DNA from 3 places in the Variovorax sp. J22R115 genome. Region 2 is predicted to be linked to each of the others. Evidence: predicted binding sites of a transcription regulator. Region 2 holds the regulator's gene; each other region holds the start of a gene.
The links. Region 2 encodes FNR, which switches genes on or off when oxygen is low (the NO sensors DNR and NnrR bind a similar motif). Its sites were predicted from a motif close to TTGATNNNNATCAA; they were not measured.

Region 1 (6,531 bases), on a different contig from region 2:
TGCCGCGGAAGGCTTCTCGATCATGGGGCCGGGCGGCTTCATCAAGGATCCGATCTCGGCGATCAGCTTCGGCATGGCGCTGATGTTCGGCACGGCCGGGCTGCCGCACATCCTGATGCGCTTCTTCACGGTGCCCAACGCCAAGGAGGCGCGCAAGTCCGTGCTGTGGGCGACCACCTGGATCGGCTACTTCTACGTGCTGACCTTCATCATCGGTTTCGGCGCGATCACCTTCGTGCTGACCGATCCGCAGTTCCTTGACCCCAAGGGGGGCCTGCTCGGCGGCGGCAACATGGCAGCGGTCCACCTGGCCAAGGCGGTGGGCGGCAACGTGTTCCTCGGCTTCATCTCGGCAGTGGCCTTCGCGACCATCCTGGCCGTGGTGGCGGGCCTCACCCTGTCCGGTGCATCGGCGGTGTCGCACGACCTGTATGCCACCGTGTTCAAGAAGGGCAAGGCGGACAGCGTGGCCGAGCTGAAGGTGTCGCGCATCACGACGGTCGCGCTGGGCGTCGTCGCGGTCGTGCTCGGGATCGTGTTCGAGAAGCAGAACATCGCGTTCATGGTGAGTCTGGCTTTTGCGATCGCCGCGTCTGCCAATTTCCCCGTGCTGCTGATGTCGGTGCTGTGGAAGGACTGCACCACGCGCGGCGCGGTCATCGGCGGGTTTCTCGGGCTCGTCTCCTCGGTGGTGCTGACGGTGGTGTCGCCGGCCGTGTGGGAGGCGACGCTGGGCAACCCCAAGGGCTCGGCCCTGTTCCCCTACCAGTCGCCGGCGCTGTTCTCCATGACCATCGGCTTCGTCGGAATCTGGCTGTTCTCGATCCTCGACAAGAGCCCGCGCGCGGCCAAGGACCGGGCGGGGTTCCTCGCGCAGCAGGTGCGTTCGGAGACCGGCATCGGCGCGGAGGGTGCATCCGGACACTGAGGCCCTTCGCATCGATCGGCCATGCCCAACGCCTTCGACTTCTCGGCCTCGCCCTTCGACTGCCTGGACGAGGACGAGCGCAAGCTGGTGCGGGACCACGTCGACATCGCCTACTTTCGCGAGGGTGAAGCGCTGCTGGAGCCGGGCGTCGAACCCGCGCACCTCTTCGTCATCATCAAGGGCCACGTCTCGCAGTTGGACGCGGGCGAGGCGGTGGCAGGCTACGGGCCCAACGATTGCTTCGACGGCCGTTCGCTGATGGCCGGGCGCGCCGGCAGCCGGTTCGTGGCCGCCGAGGAGGTGGTCGCCTACCTGCTGGCCAAGGCCGCCGTCATGGCCCTGATCGCCCGCAACGCGACCTTCGGCTCGCTCCTGTTCGCGGACCTGTCGAACAAGCTCGAGACCCTGGCGCAGCGCCACGAGCAGCGCGAGATGCATGCGTTGACGATGTCGCGGGTCGAGGAAGCATTCCTGCGACCGGCGCACGTCGTGGACGGAGCCGCCGACATCGTGACCGTGGCCCGGCTGATGCACGCCGAGCATTCGAGCAGCGTGCTGGTCCGCGACGGCGAGCGGCTCGGCATCTTCACCAACACGGGCCTGCAGCGCGCAGTGGTCGAGGGCCAGCCGCTGGACCGGCGGCCGGTGCGCGAGCTGGCCACCTTCGCACTGGTGAGCATCGCGCCGGATGCGCCCCTGTTCGACGCGCTGGCGCTGATGATCCGGCATCAGGTCCACCGGCTCGTGGTGGCCGATGGCTCGCGCGTTGTGGGCTTGCTGGAGCAACTCGATCTGTTGAGCTTCCTGTCGAACCATTCGTACCTGATCACCGTGCGGGTCGTGCGCGCGCAGAGTCTCGACGAGTTGCGCTCCGAGGCCGGGAAGATCACGGACTTCATCGCATTGCTGTACCGCGGCGGGACGCGCGTCGGCCAGATCGGCAGGCTGGTGCAGGCGCTCAACGCCAAGCTCTTCGAGCGAGCCTGGCAACTGATCGCGCCCCCTGAGCTGCTGGCCGACAGTTGCCTGTTCGTCATGGGCAGCGAGGGACGCGGCGAGCAATTGCTCAAGACCGACCAGGACAATGGGCTGATCCTGCGGGACGGCACGCCGGTCAGCGATGCCGTCGTCGAATCGACCTGTCTGCGCTTTTCGGCGGCGCTGCGCGACTTCGGCTACCCCGAGTGCCCCGGGGGGATCATGGTCAGCAACCCGGCCTGGCGGCACGGCGCGAGCGACTTCCGCGCCGTGGTCCGGCGCTGGCTGCTCCTGCCCGATGCCGAAGGACTGATGGCGCTGGCCACCTTCATCGATGCCCACGCCGTCGCCGGCGACGCTTCGCTGCTCGGCGAGGTGCGCGCCGAGATCGATCGTCTCGTGGTGGCCAATGACGCGCTGCTCGGACAATTTGCGGCGGCCGTCGATCTGTTCCCCGACGCGCCGAGCGGCTGGTGGAGCCGCCTGCTGCTTCTCGGCGAGCACGAGCGGCAGTCGCTCGACCTGAAGAGGGCAGGCATCTTCCCGATCGTGCACGGCGTGCGCAGCCTGGCACTGCGCGATCACGTGCAGGCCACGGGCACGACCGCGCGGCTCGACGCACTGGTGGCCAACGGCCGGTTGCCGGCCGAACTGGCCAACGACCTGGCCGACAGTCTTCACTTCCTGATGGGACTCAAGCTCAAGGCCGGCCTGGCCGAATGGGATGCCGGGCAAGCGGTCAGCGGCAGCGTGCGGGTCGAACGCTTGAGCAGCCTGGAGCGCGATCTGCTGAAGGATGCGCTCGCAGTGGTCAAGCGCTTCAAGGCGCTGGTGCGGCATCAATTCCACCTGGGGGGCGTATGAGGCTGCGTTGGGCGGGTGCGTTGCGCCGCCAATGGCTGCTCTATCACCTGGCCGACCCGCACTTTGCGTTCATGTACGACGCGCCGCCCGAAGGCGAGTGGGTGACGGTCGACTGCGAGACCACCGGCCTGGACGTGCGCCACGATCGCATCATCTCGATCGCCGCGGTGCGCATCGTCGGCAACCGGCTGTTGACCAGCGAGCGCCTGGAGTTGCTGGTGCGGCCCGAGCGGGCGATGACGGCCGACAACGTGCGGGTGCATCGCCTGCGCGAGCAGGACGTTGCGCTCGGCATCGATGCGGCGCAGGCGATGCGCCGGCTGATGGACTTCATCGGCAGCCGTCCGCTGGTGGGCTACTACCTGGAGTTCGACGTCGCCATGCTCAATCGCGAGATCTGGCCCTTGCTCGGCCTGCGATTGCCGCAGCCGAAGATCGAGGTGTCGGCCATGTACTACGACTACAAGAACCGGCAGCTGCCCGCGCCCCTGCGCGGCGGCACCATCGACCTGCGCTTCGCGACGATGATGAATGACCTGGGGCTGCCGCTTCGCGGTGCGCACGATGCACTGGACGATGCCGTCATGGCGGGCTTGGCGTTCGTGAAGTTGCGAGGCCTTCTGTAAGCACTTCAGTTCGATGGTGGCGGCAGGCCGGCTCATCGAGAGCTTGATCTGGCTCAAACCAGACCACCGAGGCAGCGACGAACATCGGGTCATCCAGACTTCTCGACAGGAGACCACCATGAAGATTCTTCTTGCCGTCGATGGCAGCGACTACACGAAACGAATGATCTCCTACCTCGGCGCACACAAGGACTTGTGGGTGACGGGCCATTCATTCACGGTCTTCTACGCGGTCCTCCCGGTCCCGCACCGGGCGGCTGCGTTCGCCGGGCCGGACCTCGTCCATGGCTACTACGAAGATGATGCGCGGGTCGTTCTCGAACCGGTCCGCGCGCTCCTCGCGGAGCACGGGATTCACGCCAAGGCGGTTCACAAGGTGGGCCATCCGGCCGAGGAGATCGCGTCGTACGCCGAATCGGGAAAGTTCGACCTCCTGGTCATGGGGTCGCACGGCGTCGGCGCCCTGAAGAACCTGGTGTTGGGCTCGGTCGCGACCAAGGTGCTCGCGAAATGCGCGGTGCCGGTCTTGCTGGTGCGCTGAAATGAAGGCGATCCTGTTCGTCGCTGCGACCCTGCTCGCGACCGTGATCCTGGTGGCTGCGGGACTGGGCGAGGGCGGCCAGGGCCTGCGGATCGGTTGGTTCGAGCTCTCGCAGCGCTGAGTTGCGGCGCTTCGACTGCTTCCTCGCTCGGCCGCCGATGGCTACCATCGGGCGGCCGCTCCTCACGGCGTCGTCGTGGCCCGAGTCGCCATCCGCTCGCGCAACGCCCGGTACGCGTCGTTGCACGCCGCCGCGGCCACCGGGTCCGACCCCGACGGATTCGACCTCGCCACGGCGTCCCAGTCCTGCGGGGTGAGAAGGCGCGCGGCCATCGGGACGATCTGCCGCTCCTCGGTGGCGAGATGGTGACGGTAGTAGGTCAGGTACAGGGCCGCCGACGCTTCGATCGATGAACGCAGGACCACGCCTTCGGCCATGGCCTCGCTCAGCAGCGCGACGAGTTGCTCGCCCGCGAAAGCGATCGCGCGGTGTTCCTGCAGCAAGCGGTTGACCGGCAGGCGCAGCGCCGGATCGCGCGCCACCATGCAAGCAAACGCGACGTCCTCGCGCGGATGGTGAAAGCGGTCGCCAAACTCGCTGAGATAGGACACGACGTCGCACATGGCGCCCAGATCCGGGTCTTCGCCTTCGTGAAGTTCAGCGACCTGCGCATCCAGGAAGTCCAGCAGCTGAGAGAAACGGACATGCTCGGCATGCCATTGCGCGACCCATTCCGCCATATCGAAACCTCCGAGAGCCGATGAGGGAGATGACCAGTCTAGGCCCGGATGGGAGGCGATTCTTTGAGCTAGATCAGGGAATCGAGGTCGGACGATCTCTTCCAGGGCGGTGCGAGATGTCTGCTAATGTGGCCTCATGACCGTCCGGCTCGCGTCCTCGATCATCGAACTCGTGCTCGGCATGAGCCTGGGCCCATCGTCCGAAGCCGCCGTGCGCAATCGCTGCTCGCTCGAAGGCGTCACCTGGGAACCCGGACAGGACGGCGACGTCAAGGTCGGGATCCGGAACTTCGAGGCGACAGCGCTCCGGATTTCCTCCGGGGCGCTGGTCCTGGAGATCGGCCGCATGGTCGTGCGTGGAGGGGCCGGGCAGGTACGGGCCGAGGCTGGCGGGCTGCATCTTTCTTCGGTCGAGGCGATCGAAGCCGAGCTCTCGGGAGTGAAGCTGTCCGGACCCTTGGTGATGCCGGTAGAAGTTCAGAAGGTACGCGACGCGTTGCCCGCGGCGGGCAGCGTGGCACCTGCCGCCGGCCGCCTTGCGCCGCACGCGGTGCCGGATGTGCCGTCGCTGGGCCCATTGGCGCAGGCCGATGGCACGATCCGCGGGCAGATCACGGACGCGCACCTGCTGTTCGACGCCGAAGTCACGGTGCCGATACGGCAGGGACAGATCGATTTCAACGACGCCACCGTGCAGAACGTGGGTCCGGACTCGCGCATGGGCGTGAGCCGGATGGGCATCTATGTCGATGCGCCGAATGGGCGCAGCTACGTGTACCAGTTCCCCTCGGCGCCGCTCGGGGGCGTCGAGTTCGAGCGGCGCGGGGCGTTGCTGGGCGCGTGGGTTTCCGAGCGCGGCAAGCTGCGCCTGCAGGAATTTGCTGAGGCGATGCTCCGCCAGAGCGGCGGCGCGAGCCAGGGATTGACGGAGCAGGCGCGCCTGTTGTTGGGCCGCACGGCGCTTTCGGGCGAGGTGCAGCTCGGCGACGCACCGTTCGCCGTGCCGGGGCTGCGAGCGCACATGGAGGGACGCCGCGACGGGCGCAATGCGCTCGTGCTTCGTTCGGAGGCGCTGGGCGAGGGTTTGACCGTGGAGATGCCGTCGATGTCGGCACGTGACGCGATGGCGACGTGGGCAAGCTTCCAACTCGCGTGCAGCGCGATCACGGCGCGGCTCAAACTGCAGCTGACTGTCGACGGCTCGCGCATGCACTTCGCTCTCGAGATCGAGAATTGCAAGGTCGCCGCTCCAAGGCTGCAGCGCCGCGTACTCGCATAGGGCGCAGCGCAGGCTGGACTGAAAACGGGCCGGTCGGCCGCCGCGCTTGCGGGGTGCTGACTCAAGCGGATGCGGCGCGGATGACCTCGGCGATCCGATGCGGATCCGGCTCGACGCCGATGCCCGACGCATCGCCCAGGCTCACGCACCCGTCGTTGCCCAGGCGTTGGAGGGCGGGCGCGACGGCTGTGCGCAACGGGTTGTCGTTGGCGTCCACTTCGAGCAGGCCGTCGCCGCCCGCTGCTGCCAGCAGGTGCGCCGAGGCCAGCAGGCCCACACCCGCACCCAGGTAGTGGGGGCAGTAGCGCAAACCGGCCGCCTGGGCGCGGCGGATGACGGGCCAGCAGCCCGAGATCCCGCCCCACTTGGCCGCGTCGGGCTGGAGCACGGACAGCACGCCGGCGTGCAGTGCGGCATCGAAGGCTTCGCCACCCGCGATGTTTTCTCCGGCGGCCAGGGGAATCTGCGTGGAGGCCTGCAACGCTTGCCAGTCTGTCCATGGGCGATCGGCACGCAGCGGTTCTTCGAGCCAGCGCAGGGCGTAGGGTGCGAGCAGCGGTGTCATGCGTTGCGC
Region 2 (6,531 bases):
TCGTGCGCATGCGCATGGACAAGGGCGGGTTCTCGACCGAGAAGGTGATCAAGAAGTGCTTCAAGCATGCGGTGTGGATCGCGATCGGCCTGTGGACCGGCTTCAGCTTCGTGGGCTACTTCACGCCGATCCGCGAGCTGGGCGCGTCCATGCTGCACGCCACCATGGGTTCCTGGGAGATCTTCTGGGTGCTGTTCTACGGCTTCGCGACCTACGGCAATGCGGGCTTCATGCGCGAGCAGGTGTGCAAGTACATGTGTCCCTATGCGCGCTTCCAGAGCGCGATGTTCGATCGCGACACGCTGATCGTCAGCTACGACGCGGCTGTCGGCGAACCCCGCGGCGTGCCGGCGAAGGGACGCGCCGACAGCGCGCCCGCACTCGGCCACTGCGTCGACTGCAAGCTGTGCGTTCAGGTGTGCCCCACGGGCATCGACATCCGCAACGGCCTGCAGCAGGAATGCATCGGCTGCGGGCTCTGCGTCGATGCGTGCAACATCGTGATGAAGAAGACGGCGCAGCCGCCGGGCCTGATCCGCTACGCGACCCAGAACGGCATGGCCAACCGCTGGACGTCGCGCCAGGTTCTGCAGCGCGTGCTGCGGCCCCGCGTGCTGGTCTACGGTGCGCTGCTCGCGGCGTTGTCCATCGGCCTGTTCGCCAGTCTCGTGGCGCGCATGCCGCTGAAGGTCGACGTGGTGCGCGACCGCGCCGCGCTGGCGCGCATCGTCGACGGCGGCCAGATCGAGAACGTGTACCGCCTGCAGATCATGAACGCGACCGAAGAGATGCAGCGCTACCGCATCGAGGCCAGCGGCCTCGATCGCCTGGAGGTGGCCTCGGAGCAGCTCGTCGATGTCGCGCCTGCGGAATCGCGCTGGGTGGCGGTGCGCCTGCGGCTGCCCTTCGGCGCGGCGGCGGCCGGTTCGCACGAGGTGTATTTCGACGTCCACTCGGAGGACGGCCGGGGCCACGTGTCCGAGAAGGCCGTGTTCCTGGTTCCCCGATGAAGCCGCGCTCTCCCGAAGGATCGAAATGACCGACAGCAATCGCAAAGACGACGCAACCCCGTCCGGCCCGCCGTGGTGGCGCTTTCCCCTGGTGTGGATGGTGATAGGCGGGCCCGGCGTGGTCGTCGTCGCCAGCTTCGTCACGCTGTGGCTGGCGCTGGGCACGCCCGATCCGGTGGTGGACCCAGACTACTACCGCAAGGGCGTGGAGATCAACCGAACGCTGGTCGACAAGAGGCTGATGCCGGCGGTGGCCGGGCGAAATCACGCGGCCACGCCGGGGATCGACTTGGCAGTGCCAGCCAGGAACTGAGAGCGGGGCTCAGCAGCCCGGAGGATTGACGATGCGGTGTAGCGCATCGGGGTCGACGATGCGGACATTGCGCTGCTCGACCTCGACCAGGCCATCGGCCGCGAACTTCGACAAGGTGCGACTCACGGTCTCCAGCTTGAGCCCCAGATAGCTGCCGATTTCCTCACGCGTCATGCGCAGCACCAGTTCCGAACGCGAGAAGCCGCGCGCGTGCAGACGCTGCACCAGGTTCAGCAGGAAGGCGGCCAGACGTTCCTCGGCGCGCATGCTGCCCAGCAGCAGCATCACGCCTTGCTCGCGCACGATCTCGCGGCTCATGATCTGGTGCACGTGGCGCTGCAGCGCCGTGACTTCGCGTGATAGCTCCTCGATGCGGTCGAAGGGCATCGTGCACACCTCCGAATCCTCCAGCGCCACGGCGTCGCAGCTGTGGTGGCCGCTGACGATGCCGTCGAGACCGATGATCTCGCCCGCCATCTGGAAGCCGGTGACCTGCTCGCGCCCGTCCTCGCTCGCGAGGCGGGTCTTGAACACGCCGGTGCGGATGGCGTAGAGCGATGTGAAGTCCTCGCCATTGTGGAACAGCGTTTCGCGCCGCTTGACCTTGCGCCGCGTGGCGACGAGGTCATCGATGCGCTGCAGCTCGCTCGGACTGAGGCCCACCGGCATGCACAGCTCACGCAGATTGCAGTTGGAGCAGGCGACCTTTATGTGTTGAGGTGTCATGGATGCAGTCAGGGGTCGTGCGCGCATTGTCGGGCGGCGGGCGAGCGCCATGCTTGATGCAGATCAAGGTTTGCGGGCCGGGTCGGGGCCATAGTGGCTCATTGCCTGCAGTTTCCCACCGTTTTCCGCCGTACGCGATGCTCCCTGCCCCCGCTCCAGCCCGCACGCCGACCTTTGCGATGCCGTCGCCCTCCGCGCTGAGGCGTTTCGACATCCCCGGTCCGCGCTACACCTCCTACCCCACAGCCGACCGTTTTGTCGACGCCTTCGCCGCCGACACCTACGCGCAGGTGCTCGAGCAGCGCGGCGGGGCCGGCGCCGGTGCGCGTGCGCTCTCGCTGTACGTGCACATCCCGTTCTGCGAATCGCTCTGCTACTACTGCGCCTGCAACAAGATCGTGACCCGCCACAAGGGCAAGGGCCGCGAGTACCTGGACTACCTGGCGCGCGAGGTCTCGCTGCAGGTCGAAAAGCTGGGCCGCGGCGCCATGGTCCGCCAGCTGCACCTGGGCGGCGGCACGCCGACCTTCGTCGATGACGACGGCCTGCGCGAACTCATGGCGCTGCTGCGAGACAACTTCACGCTGACCGAGGACGGCGAGCATTCGATCGAGATCGATCCGCGCACCGTCGACCGCCAGCGGCTCGCGACGCTGGCCGAACTCGGCTTCAACCGCCTGAGCTTCGGCGTGCAGGATTTCGACCCCGAGGTGCAGCGTGCGGTGCACCGCATCCAGCCTGCCGGGCAGGTGTTCGACCTGATGCTGGATGCGCGCAGCCTCGGCTTCGACTCGGTCAACGTCGACCTGATCTACGGCCTGCCGCAGCAGAGCGCCGCGTCCTTCGACCGCACGCTGGAGCAGGTCTGCGCGCTGCGGCCCGACCGCATCGCGCTCTATGCCTACGCGCACCTGCCCGAACGCTTCAAGCCGCAGCGCCGCATCGCGACCGAATCGCTGCCCGACGCAGCGGCCAAGGTCGAGATGCTGTCGCGCTCGATCGCCGCGTTCACCGCGGCGGGTTATGTCTACATCGGCATGGACCACTTCGCGCTGCCGGACGACGCGCTCGCGGTGGCCAAGCGGCAGGGCAGGTTGCATCGCAATTTCCAGGGCTACAGCACGCAGCCGGACTGCGATCTGGTGGCGCTCGGCGTGTCGGCCATCGGCCGTGTCGGCGCCACCTACAGCCAGAACGCGAAGACGCTCGAGGAGTACTACGACTTGCTCGACCAGGGCCGGCTGCCCGTGGTGCGCGGCCTGGCGCTGTCGCGCGACGACGTGCTGCGGCGCGCGGTCATCATGGCGATCATGTGCCAGGGGAGGGTCGACTTCGAGGCCATCGGCGCGGCGCATCTGATCGACTTCCGGCATTTCTTCGCCGCCGAACTCGCGGCGCTCGATTTGCTCGCGGCCGAGGGCTTCGTGCGCATGAGCCAACGCGACATCGAAGTCACGCCGCTCGGGTGGTTCTTCGTGCGCGCGATCGCGATGGTGTTCGACCGCTACCTGCAGGCCGACCGCAAGACGCGCTTCTCGCGCATCGTCTGATCCCATGCAGGCGGCGCTGCTCGGTACCGCGTTCCTGATGGGCGTGGGCGGCGGCCCGCACTGCGTGGCCATGTGCGGGGCCGCATGCGAGGGAGTGGTCCGTATCGTGCGCGTCGTGCCCTCAGGTGGCGCCGCACCCATCGCGGCCGCGCAGCCCTCCGTGCCCGCGGGTGCGTGGTTCCACGTGGGGCGTGTACTCGGCTACGCCAGCGCAGGCGCCGTCGCGGCCGCTGCGGCCGAGGGCCTCGCGCTCGCCAGCGGGCAGGTCGCCGCGCTGCGCCCTGCGTGGATGCTGCTGCACGTGTTCGTGTTCGCTTGGGGACTGCTGCTCGCGGCGACCGGCCGGCAGCCGCTGTGGGCACGCTGGGCCGCAGGGCGCGCGCAGCGCTTGCCCGGCCGCAGCGCCCTCGGTGTGCTGGCGAGCGGGGCGCTGTGGGTCGCGATGCCCTGCGGCCTGCTGTACTCGGCACTGATGCTCGCTGCGCTGGCCAATGGGGTGCTCGCGGGCGCCGGCGTCATGGCGCTGTTCGCCGCAGGCAGTGCGCTGTCGCTGCTGCTCGCGCCCTACCTCTGGCGGCGCCTGTGCTCGGGGTCAGGCTGGGTGCCGCAGCACTGGGGCACGCGGCTCGCCGGTGCGCTGCTCGCCGCGATGGCCCTGCAGGCGGTGTGGATGGACCTGCAAGACCAGATCGCGATCTGGTGCCGTTGAGGCCTCTGCTTGATCGCGGTCAACACGACACGGGTCCATCTGTCCAACACTGGGTTCTTCCCATCAGGAGAGCCCATCATGTTCAAGAAGATCCTGGTCGCGACCGACGGCTCCGAACTGTCGGAGAAGGCCGTCGAGAGCGCCATCGGCCTGGCCCGGCACCATGGCGCCGAGCTGGTCGCCTTCACCGTGGCCCGACGGGAGCCCAAGAGCTACATGGACGGCGCAATGAACAACGTGGCCGCCGATGACACCGATCGACGGCGCCTCGAAAGGGCGCAGGCGCTGGTCGATGCCATCGGCGCGCGTGCCCTCGCGCGTGGCGTGTCCTGCCGTGCACTGGTGAGCCATTCCAGCCAGGTGGCGGACGCCATCATCGTGGCCGCCGAGAAACAGCAGAGCGAGTTGATCGTGATGGCTTCGCACGGCCGCAACGGGCTCGGTCGCCTGCTGCTCGGCAGCGAGACGCAGCACGTGCTGACCTACTCCTCATTGCCCGTGCTCGTGCTTCGGTAGCGCTGCGTCCCGGAACGCGTCCCAGTCGGAGGCTTAGAACTTGTAGGTCACCGACAGGTACGGAACGATCGGATTGACCTTGAGGCGCGACTCGCTCATGGCGACCGGCACGCCTGCCACCGTGGTCGTCAGTTTGGCCGTGGTCTTCAGCGGGATGTACGACACCGAGAAGGACATGCCCCAGTGCTGGTCGAACTGGTAGGCGGCGCCGAGATTGAACACCGGGGCGAAAGAGCTGTCGAGGTCAGCCGTGGTGGCCGACCTGCCGGCGGGAATGCCCACGCGGCTGGCCAGGGCGCCCTGCAAGCCGGGGGTGAGCTTCACGTCGCTGTACCAGACGTAGGTCGCGCCCAGGCCGACGAAGGGACGCAGCTTGGCGTCGCCTTCGAGGAAGTAGTACTTGGCCAGCAGCGTCGGACTCCATTGGCGTGCTTCACCGAGTTCGCCGATCGGGCCCAGCGTGCCGGTGCCCTGGAGCCTGAACTTCGGCGGAACGCCGATCACGCCTTCGACCGCCCAGTGGCTGTCGATGAAATACTGGGCGTTGAGGCCGAGCGTGTCGGAGCTGTCGACGCTGGCGCCGGAACCGGGCACGACGGCGGGGCGCGGCGCCGTGAAGGTCAGGGGTTCGCTCGAATCCTGGGGTGCGAAATGGAGCCAGCCGGCGCCGACTTGCCAGTCGCCAGCCTTTTGTGCCAGTGCGCTGCCCGATCCCAATGCGGCAACCGCGGCCAGCGCAAACAGTCTTGTCTTCATCATCAAAGTCTCATCAGTTCAGGTTAGGGGAGTCTTTAGGATACGGTACCGTTCATTTAGTTTGCCGCGCCCTGTCGCCTGTGCAACAAAGGCCGGCGAGTCGTGCATCGAAACCGAGCCAGTGCTCACTTTACCCCTCTGAGAGCCGAAGCTTGGCGAAGCCCAAGCTTCGGTGACCCACAATCGCCGCGTGCCGCACCTGCTCCTCGCCCGCCCGACCATCGTTCAGCGCGTAGTGCTTGCCCTGCTGGGCGCGTTCTTCCTGGTCTGGCTGGCGCTGCTGGCGTACATCTACATCGAGTTCCGACAGGCGCTCGCCGTGGACCAGGGCCTGAAGAAGCTGGGGCGGGCGCTCACGGCGGCGCTGGCGGAGGTCCGGGACGACGCCGAAGCCGGCGTGGTGATGACCGCCACGGCCACCCAGTTCCAGACCCTGCGCATCAGCGGCAACCCCGCCGGCAGCGTGCTGATGGAACTGCGCGACCGGCAGGGCGGATTGATCCACGCGTCGCCCGCGCTGGGCAGGCAAGTTCTGGACGGACGGCAGGGCGAGGTGATCGACCAGCAGATCGACGGCCAGACCTACTGGGTCTATCGACGTGACACCGGGCGCTGGTCGTTGCAGTTGGCGGAGCCCCGGATCACCGGCATGTGGATCCTCGAGCGCAATGCGGGGCGCGTGCTGCCGTACCTGCTGCTGGCCTTTCCGCTGATCCTGCTGCCGGTCTGGCTGGCGGTGAAGCTCGGGCTGCGCCCGTTGCAGCGGCTGGCCGATCGCATTGCCGAACGCGGCACGGCCGATCTCTCGCCCATCGGCATGGATCCGAAGTACGCGGAGCTCAAACCGCTCATCGCGGCACTGGAGCGCATGCTGGCCCAGCTCCGAGGCACGATGGAGCGTGAACGCGCCTTCGTGCATGACGCGGCCCACGAGCTCCGGACTCCGATGGC
Region 3 (6,531 bases), on a different contig from region 2:
CGGCGCGATCATCACGAAGGTCTCGGTGGCCAGCGCAAACCATTTCAGCCGGCTCGATCCGCCGGACTTCGGCCGCACCAGAACTGCCGTGTCGAGTCGGCCGGCCTTCACGTCGTCCAGCAGCGCGGCAGAAACCCCGCGGGTGATCTCGAATTCCAGCGCGGGCGCCCGGTCGTGCAGCACCTGCATCGCCGTCGGCAGCAGGCTGACCTGCGCCGACTCGATGGTGCCCAGGCGAATGCGGCCCGAGACCACCGAGTCCTCGCGCAGCCGCAGCGCCTTGAGCGCATCGAGGGTCTGCTGCATCGTGCCCGCGACCTCGGCCGCGAAAGCCGTGGGCCGTACCTGCCGTGCCGAGCGGTCGAAGAGCGGCTGGCCGAAGTAGGCCTCGAGTTGCTGCATCTGCAGGCTCACGGCGCTGGCCGTGAGGTTCACTTCCTTCGCCGCTGCCGCGAAGGAGCCGTGCCGCAGCACCGCGACCAGGGTCTGGAGAAACTGAAGCTTCATGAGTTTTTCTTGGTCTCGGGGGCAAGTCTTGCATTCTGCAGAAGTTTTTATTGGCTCAGAAACCAGAGGAGACGAGCATGACCGTGAGAGTTTTTTCGCCCGCTCGCCGGCAGTTGCTGCTGGGCGGAGTGGCACTTGCCGCGCTGCCCGCCGCGGCGCAAGCGCCGGCCTTTCCATCCAAGCCGATCCGCCTGATCGTTCCCTACGCAGCGGGCGGTGGCGCCGACGGCAATGCCCGTCTGCTGGCGCAGCCGATGTCCACGCTGCTGGGTCAGCCGATCGTGGTGGAGAACCGGCCTGGCGCCAGCGGCATCATCGCTGCCACGGCCGTGCTGCAGTCGCCCGCCGACGGCTACACCGTGCTCTTCGACACCTTCCCCTACGCGGTGAACGCCGTGCTGCGCAAGCTGCCCTTCGACCCGGTCAAGGACCTCGTGCCGGTGTCGCAGGCGATCAACATGCCCAACATCCTCGTGGTGCCCAGCTCGGCACCCTACAAGACCTTCAAGGAATTCATCGCCTACGCGCGTGCAAACCCGGGCAAGCTCAGCTATGCGTCCTACGGCGCCGGCGGCTCGGCGCACCTCGCAGCCGAGATGCTCAAGCGCGACGCCGGCATCGACTGGTTGCACGTGCCCTACAAGGGTGGCGCGCCGGCCATCACCGATCTGCTGGCGGGCCAGGTCTCGGCCTACTTCGCCAACCCGGTGTCAGGCCTGAGCTACGTGCAGTCGGGCCGGCTGCGCGCGCTCGCAACCACCGGCGCGCAGCGCATGGAAGCGCTGCCCGACGTGCCCACCGTGATGGAGAGCGGCTTCAAGAACTTCGAGGTGGTCGAGTGGAACGGCTTCTTCGTGCCCGCGGCCACGCCACCGGCAGTGATCGAGCGCCTGTCCGCCGCAGTGCGGGACGCCACCCATCAGCCGGAGACCCGTCGCCGGCTGCTGTCCATGGGCATCGAGCCCGTCGGCAACACGCCGAAAGAATTCGGCGCCTTCCTGCAGTCGCAGATTGCACGCTGGGCCGCGCTGGTCAAGACCAACGGCATCACGGTGGACTGAAGCGGGCCGCGCTTCGCGGCGGAACACATGATCGACGTCCGCCGCCCGCCGCCCGCCGCCCGGCCCGGATCAAAGATCGAGCTTGCTGACCTTGGTGCCGTCGAGGCTGAGGTTGGCCATCAGCCCGGCATTGCTCAGGGCATATCCCACGACGGGTTGCTGCATGGTCTGCGTATCGACGGCTGCCGAGGCGCCGACCTTGAGCATGGTGACCGAGGCATCGGCGCCGGCGGTCCACCCCTTGCTCGCGCGGAACTTGTCCAGCGATTCCTGCGTCATGAAGAGCACGAAAACAGCCTTGGAGTCGGCGCCGGCCAGAAGCCCGACCGATGCCGCAGTGGTGCTGTAGTAGCCATCGGTCTTGCCGCCGACGCGCAGCGCACCCTGCCCGTAGGAGCCGCCAACGCCCAGCCCGGCCGAGACCACATCAGGGAACACCAGCACCCCCTTGGCCTTGCCCGTCATTTCGCGCGAGCCCGGCGCCTGGGCGTAGAGCTTGGACAGTGCGCTGTCGACCGATGCATTGATGCTGGCGCGCTTGGCCACTGGATCGCCGCTCGAGGTGGAGGTGGTGGTGCATGCCGCGGCGAGGACGGCGACGAGCCCACCTGCCAAGAAAGTTCGCTTATCCATGACAACTCTCCTGCAGTCGTTGGCAGACCATTGTGCGCCGCTGATGGAGATGGTCAAGCCGCGGCGGTGTCGAGTTGCCCATCGGTCACGGTGCGGCCGGATGATGGCAATCACTTGGGCCTCCCCTTTGAAGTGGGCGAAAATGTGCTCTGGCCACAGGTCCCCGGCAATCCTTCGCAGGGCTACATTGCCTTTCATCCTCGGAGGTGCAGTGCCCTCTGAGCCCATCCCTGACAGGAAAGCCAGCCATGCGTCAAGCCATCGAACAGCTTTTGGGCATTGTGGAGACCATGGTCGCGGATGGTGATCTTCATGATCTGGAGATCGAGTTCCTCAAGGTGTGGCTTGCCGAGAACTCCGACGTCGCGCGGGTGTGGCCTGGCCATGCCGTCAGCCGCGCGATCGAAACTGTCCTGGCCGACGGACACGTCAGTGAAGACGAGCGCGCCTACCTGATGACCACACTCAAGCAACTGGCGGCTGGCGATTTCGTGTGGAACGATACGGACGGCGCGGCCGATTTCGCGCTTCCGATGGACAACGCGATCGAGATCACCCTGCGCGACTCGCTGGTCTGTCTGGCGGGCGAGTTCCTCCATGGAACGAGGGCAGCATGCGAGCGACTGCTGGAACGGGCCGGCGGGTGGCCGGCAGCTGCAGTCAGCCGGAACGTGCGCTACCTCGTTATCGGGTCCAAGGTGCCGCCGAACTGGACTGAGACGCCGCTCGCACAGACGATCAAGGACGCCCTGGCTTTGCAGCAGGCTGGACATGCTATCGCGATCATCTCGGAGCGACGCTGGCTCGAATGCGTCGCAGGAAGAGCGATGCCCTGACCGGGCGCGCATCGCGCTCCAACGCACGACGCCGACTGACCACCGGAACGCCCTGGCTTGCAAGCCAATGCCCGAAGCGTCACGATGGATGCAGTTGACGAAGGTCAATGCCTGAACACAGTCATTGTCGAGGACGGCCAACCATGTACCAGCGAATCCTTGTCCCCCTCGACGGCAGCGACACCTCGCTGGCCGGTCTCGACGAGGCGGTGCGCCTGGCCCTGCTGCACGGCGCCACGCTGCGGCTCGTGCATGCGCTCAACACGTTCAAGCTCAGGCCGGGCCATGCATCGCACGCCTCCTACGCCTCTCTGCTGCCCCAAATGAAGGCGGAAGGAGAGCGGCTTCTGCAGCAAGGCCGCGAACGCGCCGAGCGCAGCGGCGCCAAGGTGGAGACGAGGCTGCTCACGTCGCTGACCATGAGCTTGTCGGAATTGGTCGCGGACGACGCGCAGGCCTGGAAGGCCGAACTCATCGTGGCTGGAACGCGCGGCCGCAAGGGCATCGAGCGCATCCTGTGGGGAAGCGAGGCGCAGCACGTCACGCGCATGGCGACCATGCCAGTCCTGCTGGTCCAGGCCCCCGAAACCAGCACGAATGGCTAGGGGCCGCCTTCCCTTCAGTACCTTTCCTCGATGTACCTCACCGGATGGGTGGACTCGCGACGGCCGTTGATCTTGTTTCGCTTGGGCAGCTTCACCTTCTCGCGCGGCACCTCGCGATAAGGAACATGGCTCAGGAAATGGGAAATGATGTTGAGGCGCGCGCGGCGCTTGTCGTCCGACCTCGCGACGTGCCAAGGGGCGAACTCGGTGTCAGTCGCCGCGAACATGTCGTCGCGCGCACGTGAGTAGTCATTCCACCGGCCGTAGGATTTGATGTCCATCGGCGAAAGCTTCCAGATCTTGCGCGGGTCATGGATGCGGGCCTCGAGGCGATGCGTCTGCTCCTCGGGGCTGACTTCGAGCCAGTACTTGAGCAGGATGACGCCTGAATCCAGGATGGCCCGCTCCACCAGCGGCACCGCGCGCAGGAACTCCTGGGCCATCTCCTCCGTGCAGAAGCCCATCACCCGCTCCACGCCGGCGCGGTTGTACCAGCTGCGATCGAAGATCACGACCTCGCCTGCGGCCGGCAGGTGCGGCAGGTAGCGCTGCACGTACATCTGGCTTTTCTCGCGCTCGGTCGGCGCCGGCAGCGCGACCACCCGGAACACCCGCGGGCTCACGCGCTCGGTGATCGCCTTGATGGTGCCGCCCTTGCCCGCGCCGTCGCGCCCTTCGAACACGATGCAGACTTTGAGCCCCTTGTGCACCACCCACTGCTGCAGCTTGACGAGTTCGACATGCAGGCGCTCGAGTTCCTTGTCGTACTGACTGCGCTTGAGCCTGCCCTTGGACGGCTCGGCCTCCTTGGCTTTCGGTTCATCGCGGACGGCGACCGCCCCGTTCTCCTGCTTGTCCGTCGATCGGTGCTTCAGCTGCATGGCATCCACCTCGCTCTTCTATGTTGTGCCCATCAAGGTAACGCAGCGCTCCGAGGGCGCAAATCCTACTTTGGTCGGATTTCCACGCCTCTGTCCCACGGGGCAAGCTCATGCCCCAGGGTCGTTCACGCTGGCCGCATGTCGCACCTCACCGAGAAAACCGCCAATGTCCCGGCAGACGCGTCCATGCCCCCCGCGCCTGTCGGCGGATGGCGCGCGGCGTTTCCGCCTTCCCAATGGCTGCCCGCTTACCGCGCCGCATGGCTGCGGCGCGATGCCGTGGCGGGCGTCACGCTCGCTGCCTATGCGATTCCCGTTTCGCTTGCCTACGCCATGCTGGCCGGGTTGCCGCCGCACTGCGGCGTGTACGGCTATCTCGCCGGTGGCCTGTTCTATGCGCTGTTCGGCTCGTCGCGCCAACTCGCGGTGGGCCCCACATCGGCGATCTCCATCCTCATTGCGCCGACGATGGCGGCCGCCATGGCCGGTGGCGATGCGGCGCGCGCCATGGACCTCGCGGCACTCACGGCGCTGGTCATGGCGGGGCTGAGCATCATCGCGTGGATCCTGCGCCTGAGTTCGCTCATGAACTTCGTGAGCGAGACGATTCTTCTCGGCTTCAAGGCCGGCGCTGCACTCACGATCGCCATGACCCAGTTGCCGAAACTGTTCGGCGTCAAGGGCGGCGGGGAACACTTCTTCGAGCGGGTCGTGGTGCTCGTGGGCCAACTCCCGGGCACGAACCTCGCGGTCCTCGGCTTCGGACTGGCTTCGCTCGCCTTGCTGCTGGCCGGCGAGAAGCTTCTGCCAGGCCGGCCGGTCGCGCTGGCCGTGGTGGCGCTCTCGATCGTCGTGCTGTCCGCGACGCCGTTGGCCGGGCTCGGCCTGCCGGTGCTGGGGGAGGTGCCCACGGGACTGCCGGACATCCGTACACCGAACTTGCGACTGCGCGACGTGGACGACGTGCTTCCCCTGGCCTTTGCCTGCCTGCTGTTGGCCTACGTCGAAGGCGTGTCCGCAGCGCGCACACTGGCCGAGCGACACGGCTTCGCCATCGATGCGCGGCAGGAACTGCTCGGGCTCGGCGCCGCGAACGTGGCCGTGGCCTTCGCCCAGGGCTATCCGGTGGCAGGCGGGCTGTCGCAGTCTTCCGTCAATGACAAGGCGGGCGCGCAGACGCCACTGGCGCTCGTCTTCGCCTCCATCACCATTGCCATCTGCCTCGTCTACCTCGCGCCCTTGCTGCACAACCTGCCCAACGTGGTGCTGGCGACCATCGTGCTGGTGGCGGTCAAGGGCCTCGTCGACATTCCTCAGTTGCGCGCGCTGTGGCGCTCGAGCCGCTACGAGTTCGGCGTGGCGATGATCGCCTTTGCCGGTGTGCTGGTGCTGGGCATCCTCAAGGGCGTGATGCTTGCCGCCATCGCGTCCCTGCTGCTGCTCATCCGGCGCGTGGCGCAGCCTCACGTCGCCTTCCTCGGGCGTATTCCCGGCACGCGCGGCCTCTCGGACATGGAGCGCCATCCGGACAACGAACCGATCCCCGGTGCACTGGTGTTCCGCGTGGAGGCCGCCCTCCTCTACTTCAATGTCGAACACGTGCAGGACGTGGTGCTCGCCAAGGTCCGCGCGTCGGCGGAGCCGATACGGCTGGTGGTGTGCGACCTGTCGACCTCGGCCAACATCGACCTGGCGGGCGCCCGCATGCTCGGCCGGCTGCACGCGCAGTTGCAGGCGGCCGGCATCGCCATGCGGATGGCCTCGGCGCACGCCCTCGCGCGTGACATCCTGCGCGGCGAAGGCCTGGAAGAGCGCGTCGGCTACTTCGGCCGGCGGAGCACGCCGATGGACGTGCTGGACGAGTTCGAAGGCATCGCGCCGGGCGGATGAACCATCGCGCCGACACTTCAGAACACGGCGCTGATCGACGCGACGAAGACCTGGTCCTTCGACCCCGGGTTGAACCAGAAGCCGCCGACGGTGACCTGGCGCCAGGTCACCTGCGCGA

Region 1: QTI04_RS02240 (hemerythrin domain-containing protein) is a predicted target of FNR. The motif match lies at 4,742-4,755, and genes of this name have one in related genera.
Region 3: QTI04_RS21385 (universal stress protein) is a predicted target of FNR. The motif match lies at 3,132-3,145, and genes of this name have one in related genera.

The regions. Positions count from the first base shown of each region.
Region 1 covers NZ_JASZYM010000001.1:508,154-514,684, forward strand. The annotation lists gene QTI04_RS02220 (cation acetate symporter) at 1-928, shown strand, start outside; gene QTI04_RS02225 (putative nucleotidyltransferase substrate binding domain-containing protein) at 950-2,770, shown strand; gene QTI04_RS02230 (3'-5' exonuclease) at 2,767-3,396, shown strand; gene QTI04_RS02235 (universal stress protein) at 3,515-3,937, shown strand; gene QTI04_RS02240 (hemerythrin domain-containing protein) at 4,121-4,678, opposite strand; gene QTI04_RS02245 (hypothetical protein) at 4,815-5,957, shown strand; gene QTI04_RS02250 (mandelate racemase/muconate lactonizing enzyme family protein) at 6,019-6,531, opposite strand, start outside.
Region 2 covers NZ_JASZYM010000018.1:116,212-122,742, forward strand. The annotation lists gene ccoG (cytochrome c oxidase accessory protein CcoG) at 1-1,010, shown strand, start outside; gene QTI04_RS27875 (FixH family protein) at 1,036-1,323, shown strand; gene fnr (fumarate/nitrate reduction transcriptional regulator Fnr) at 1,333-2,049, opposite strand; gene hemN (oxygen-independent coproporphyrinogen III oxidase) at 2,229-3,599, shown strand; gene QTI04_RS27890 (sulfite exporter TauE/SafE family protein) at 3,604-4,308, shown strand; gene QTI04_RS27895 (universal stress protein) at 4,387-4,824, shown strand; gene QTI04_RS27900 (OmpW family protein) at 4,858-5,580, opposite strand; gene QTI04_RS27905 (HAMP domain-containing sensor histidine kinase) at 5,753-6,531, shown strand, end outside.
Region 3 covers NZ_JASZYM010000012.1:80,349-86,879, reverse strand. The annotation lists gene QTI04_RS21405 (LysR family transcriptional regulator) at 1-507, opposite strand, end outside; gene QTI04_RS21400 (tripartite tricarboxylate transporter substrate binding protein) at 585-1,568, shown strand; gene QTI04_RS21395 (YSC84-related protein) at 1,638-2,201, opposite strand; gene QTI04_RS21390 (BRCT domain-containing protein) at 2,450-3,037, shown strand; gene QTI04_RS21385 (universal stress protein) at 3,181-3,642, shown strand; gene ppk2 (polyphosphate kinase 2) at 3,657-4,523, opposite strand; gene QTI04_RS21375 (SulP family inorganic anion transporter) at 4,710-6,413, shown strand; gene QTI04_RS21370 (hypothetical protein) at 6,431-6,531, opposite strand, start outside.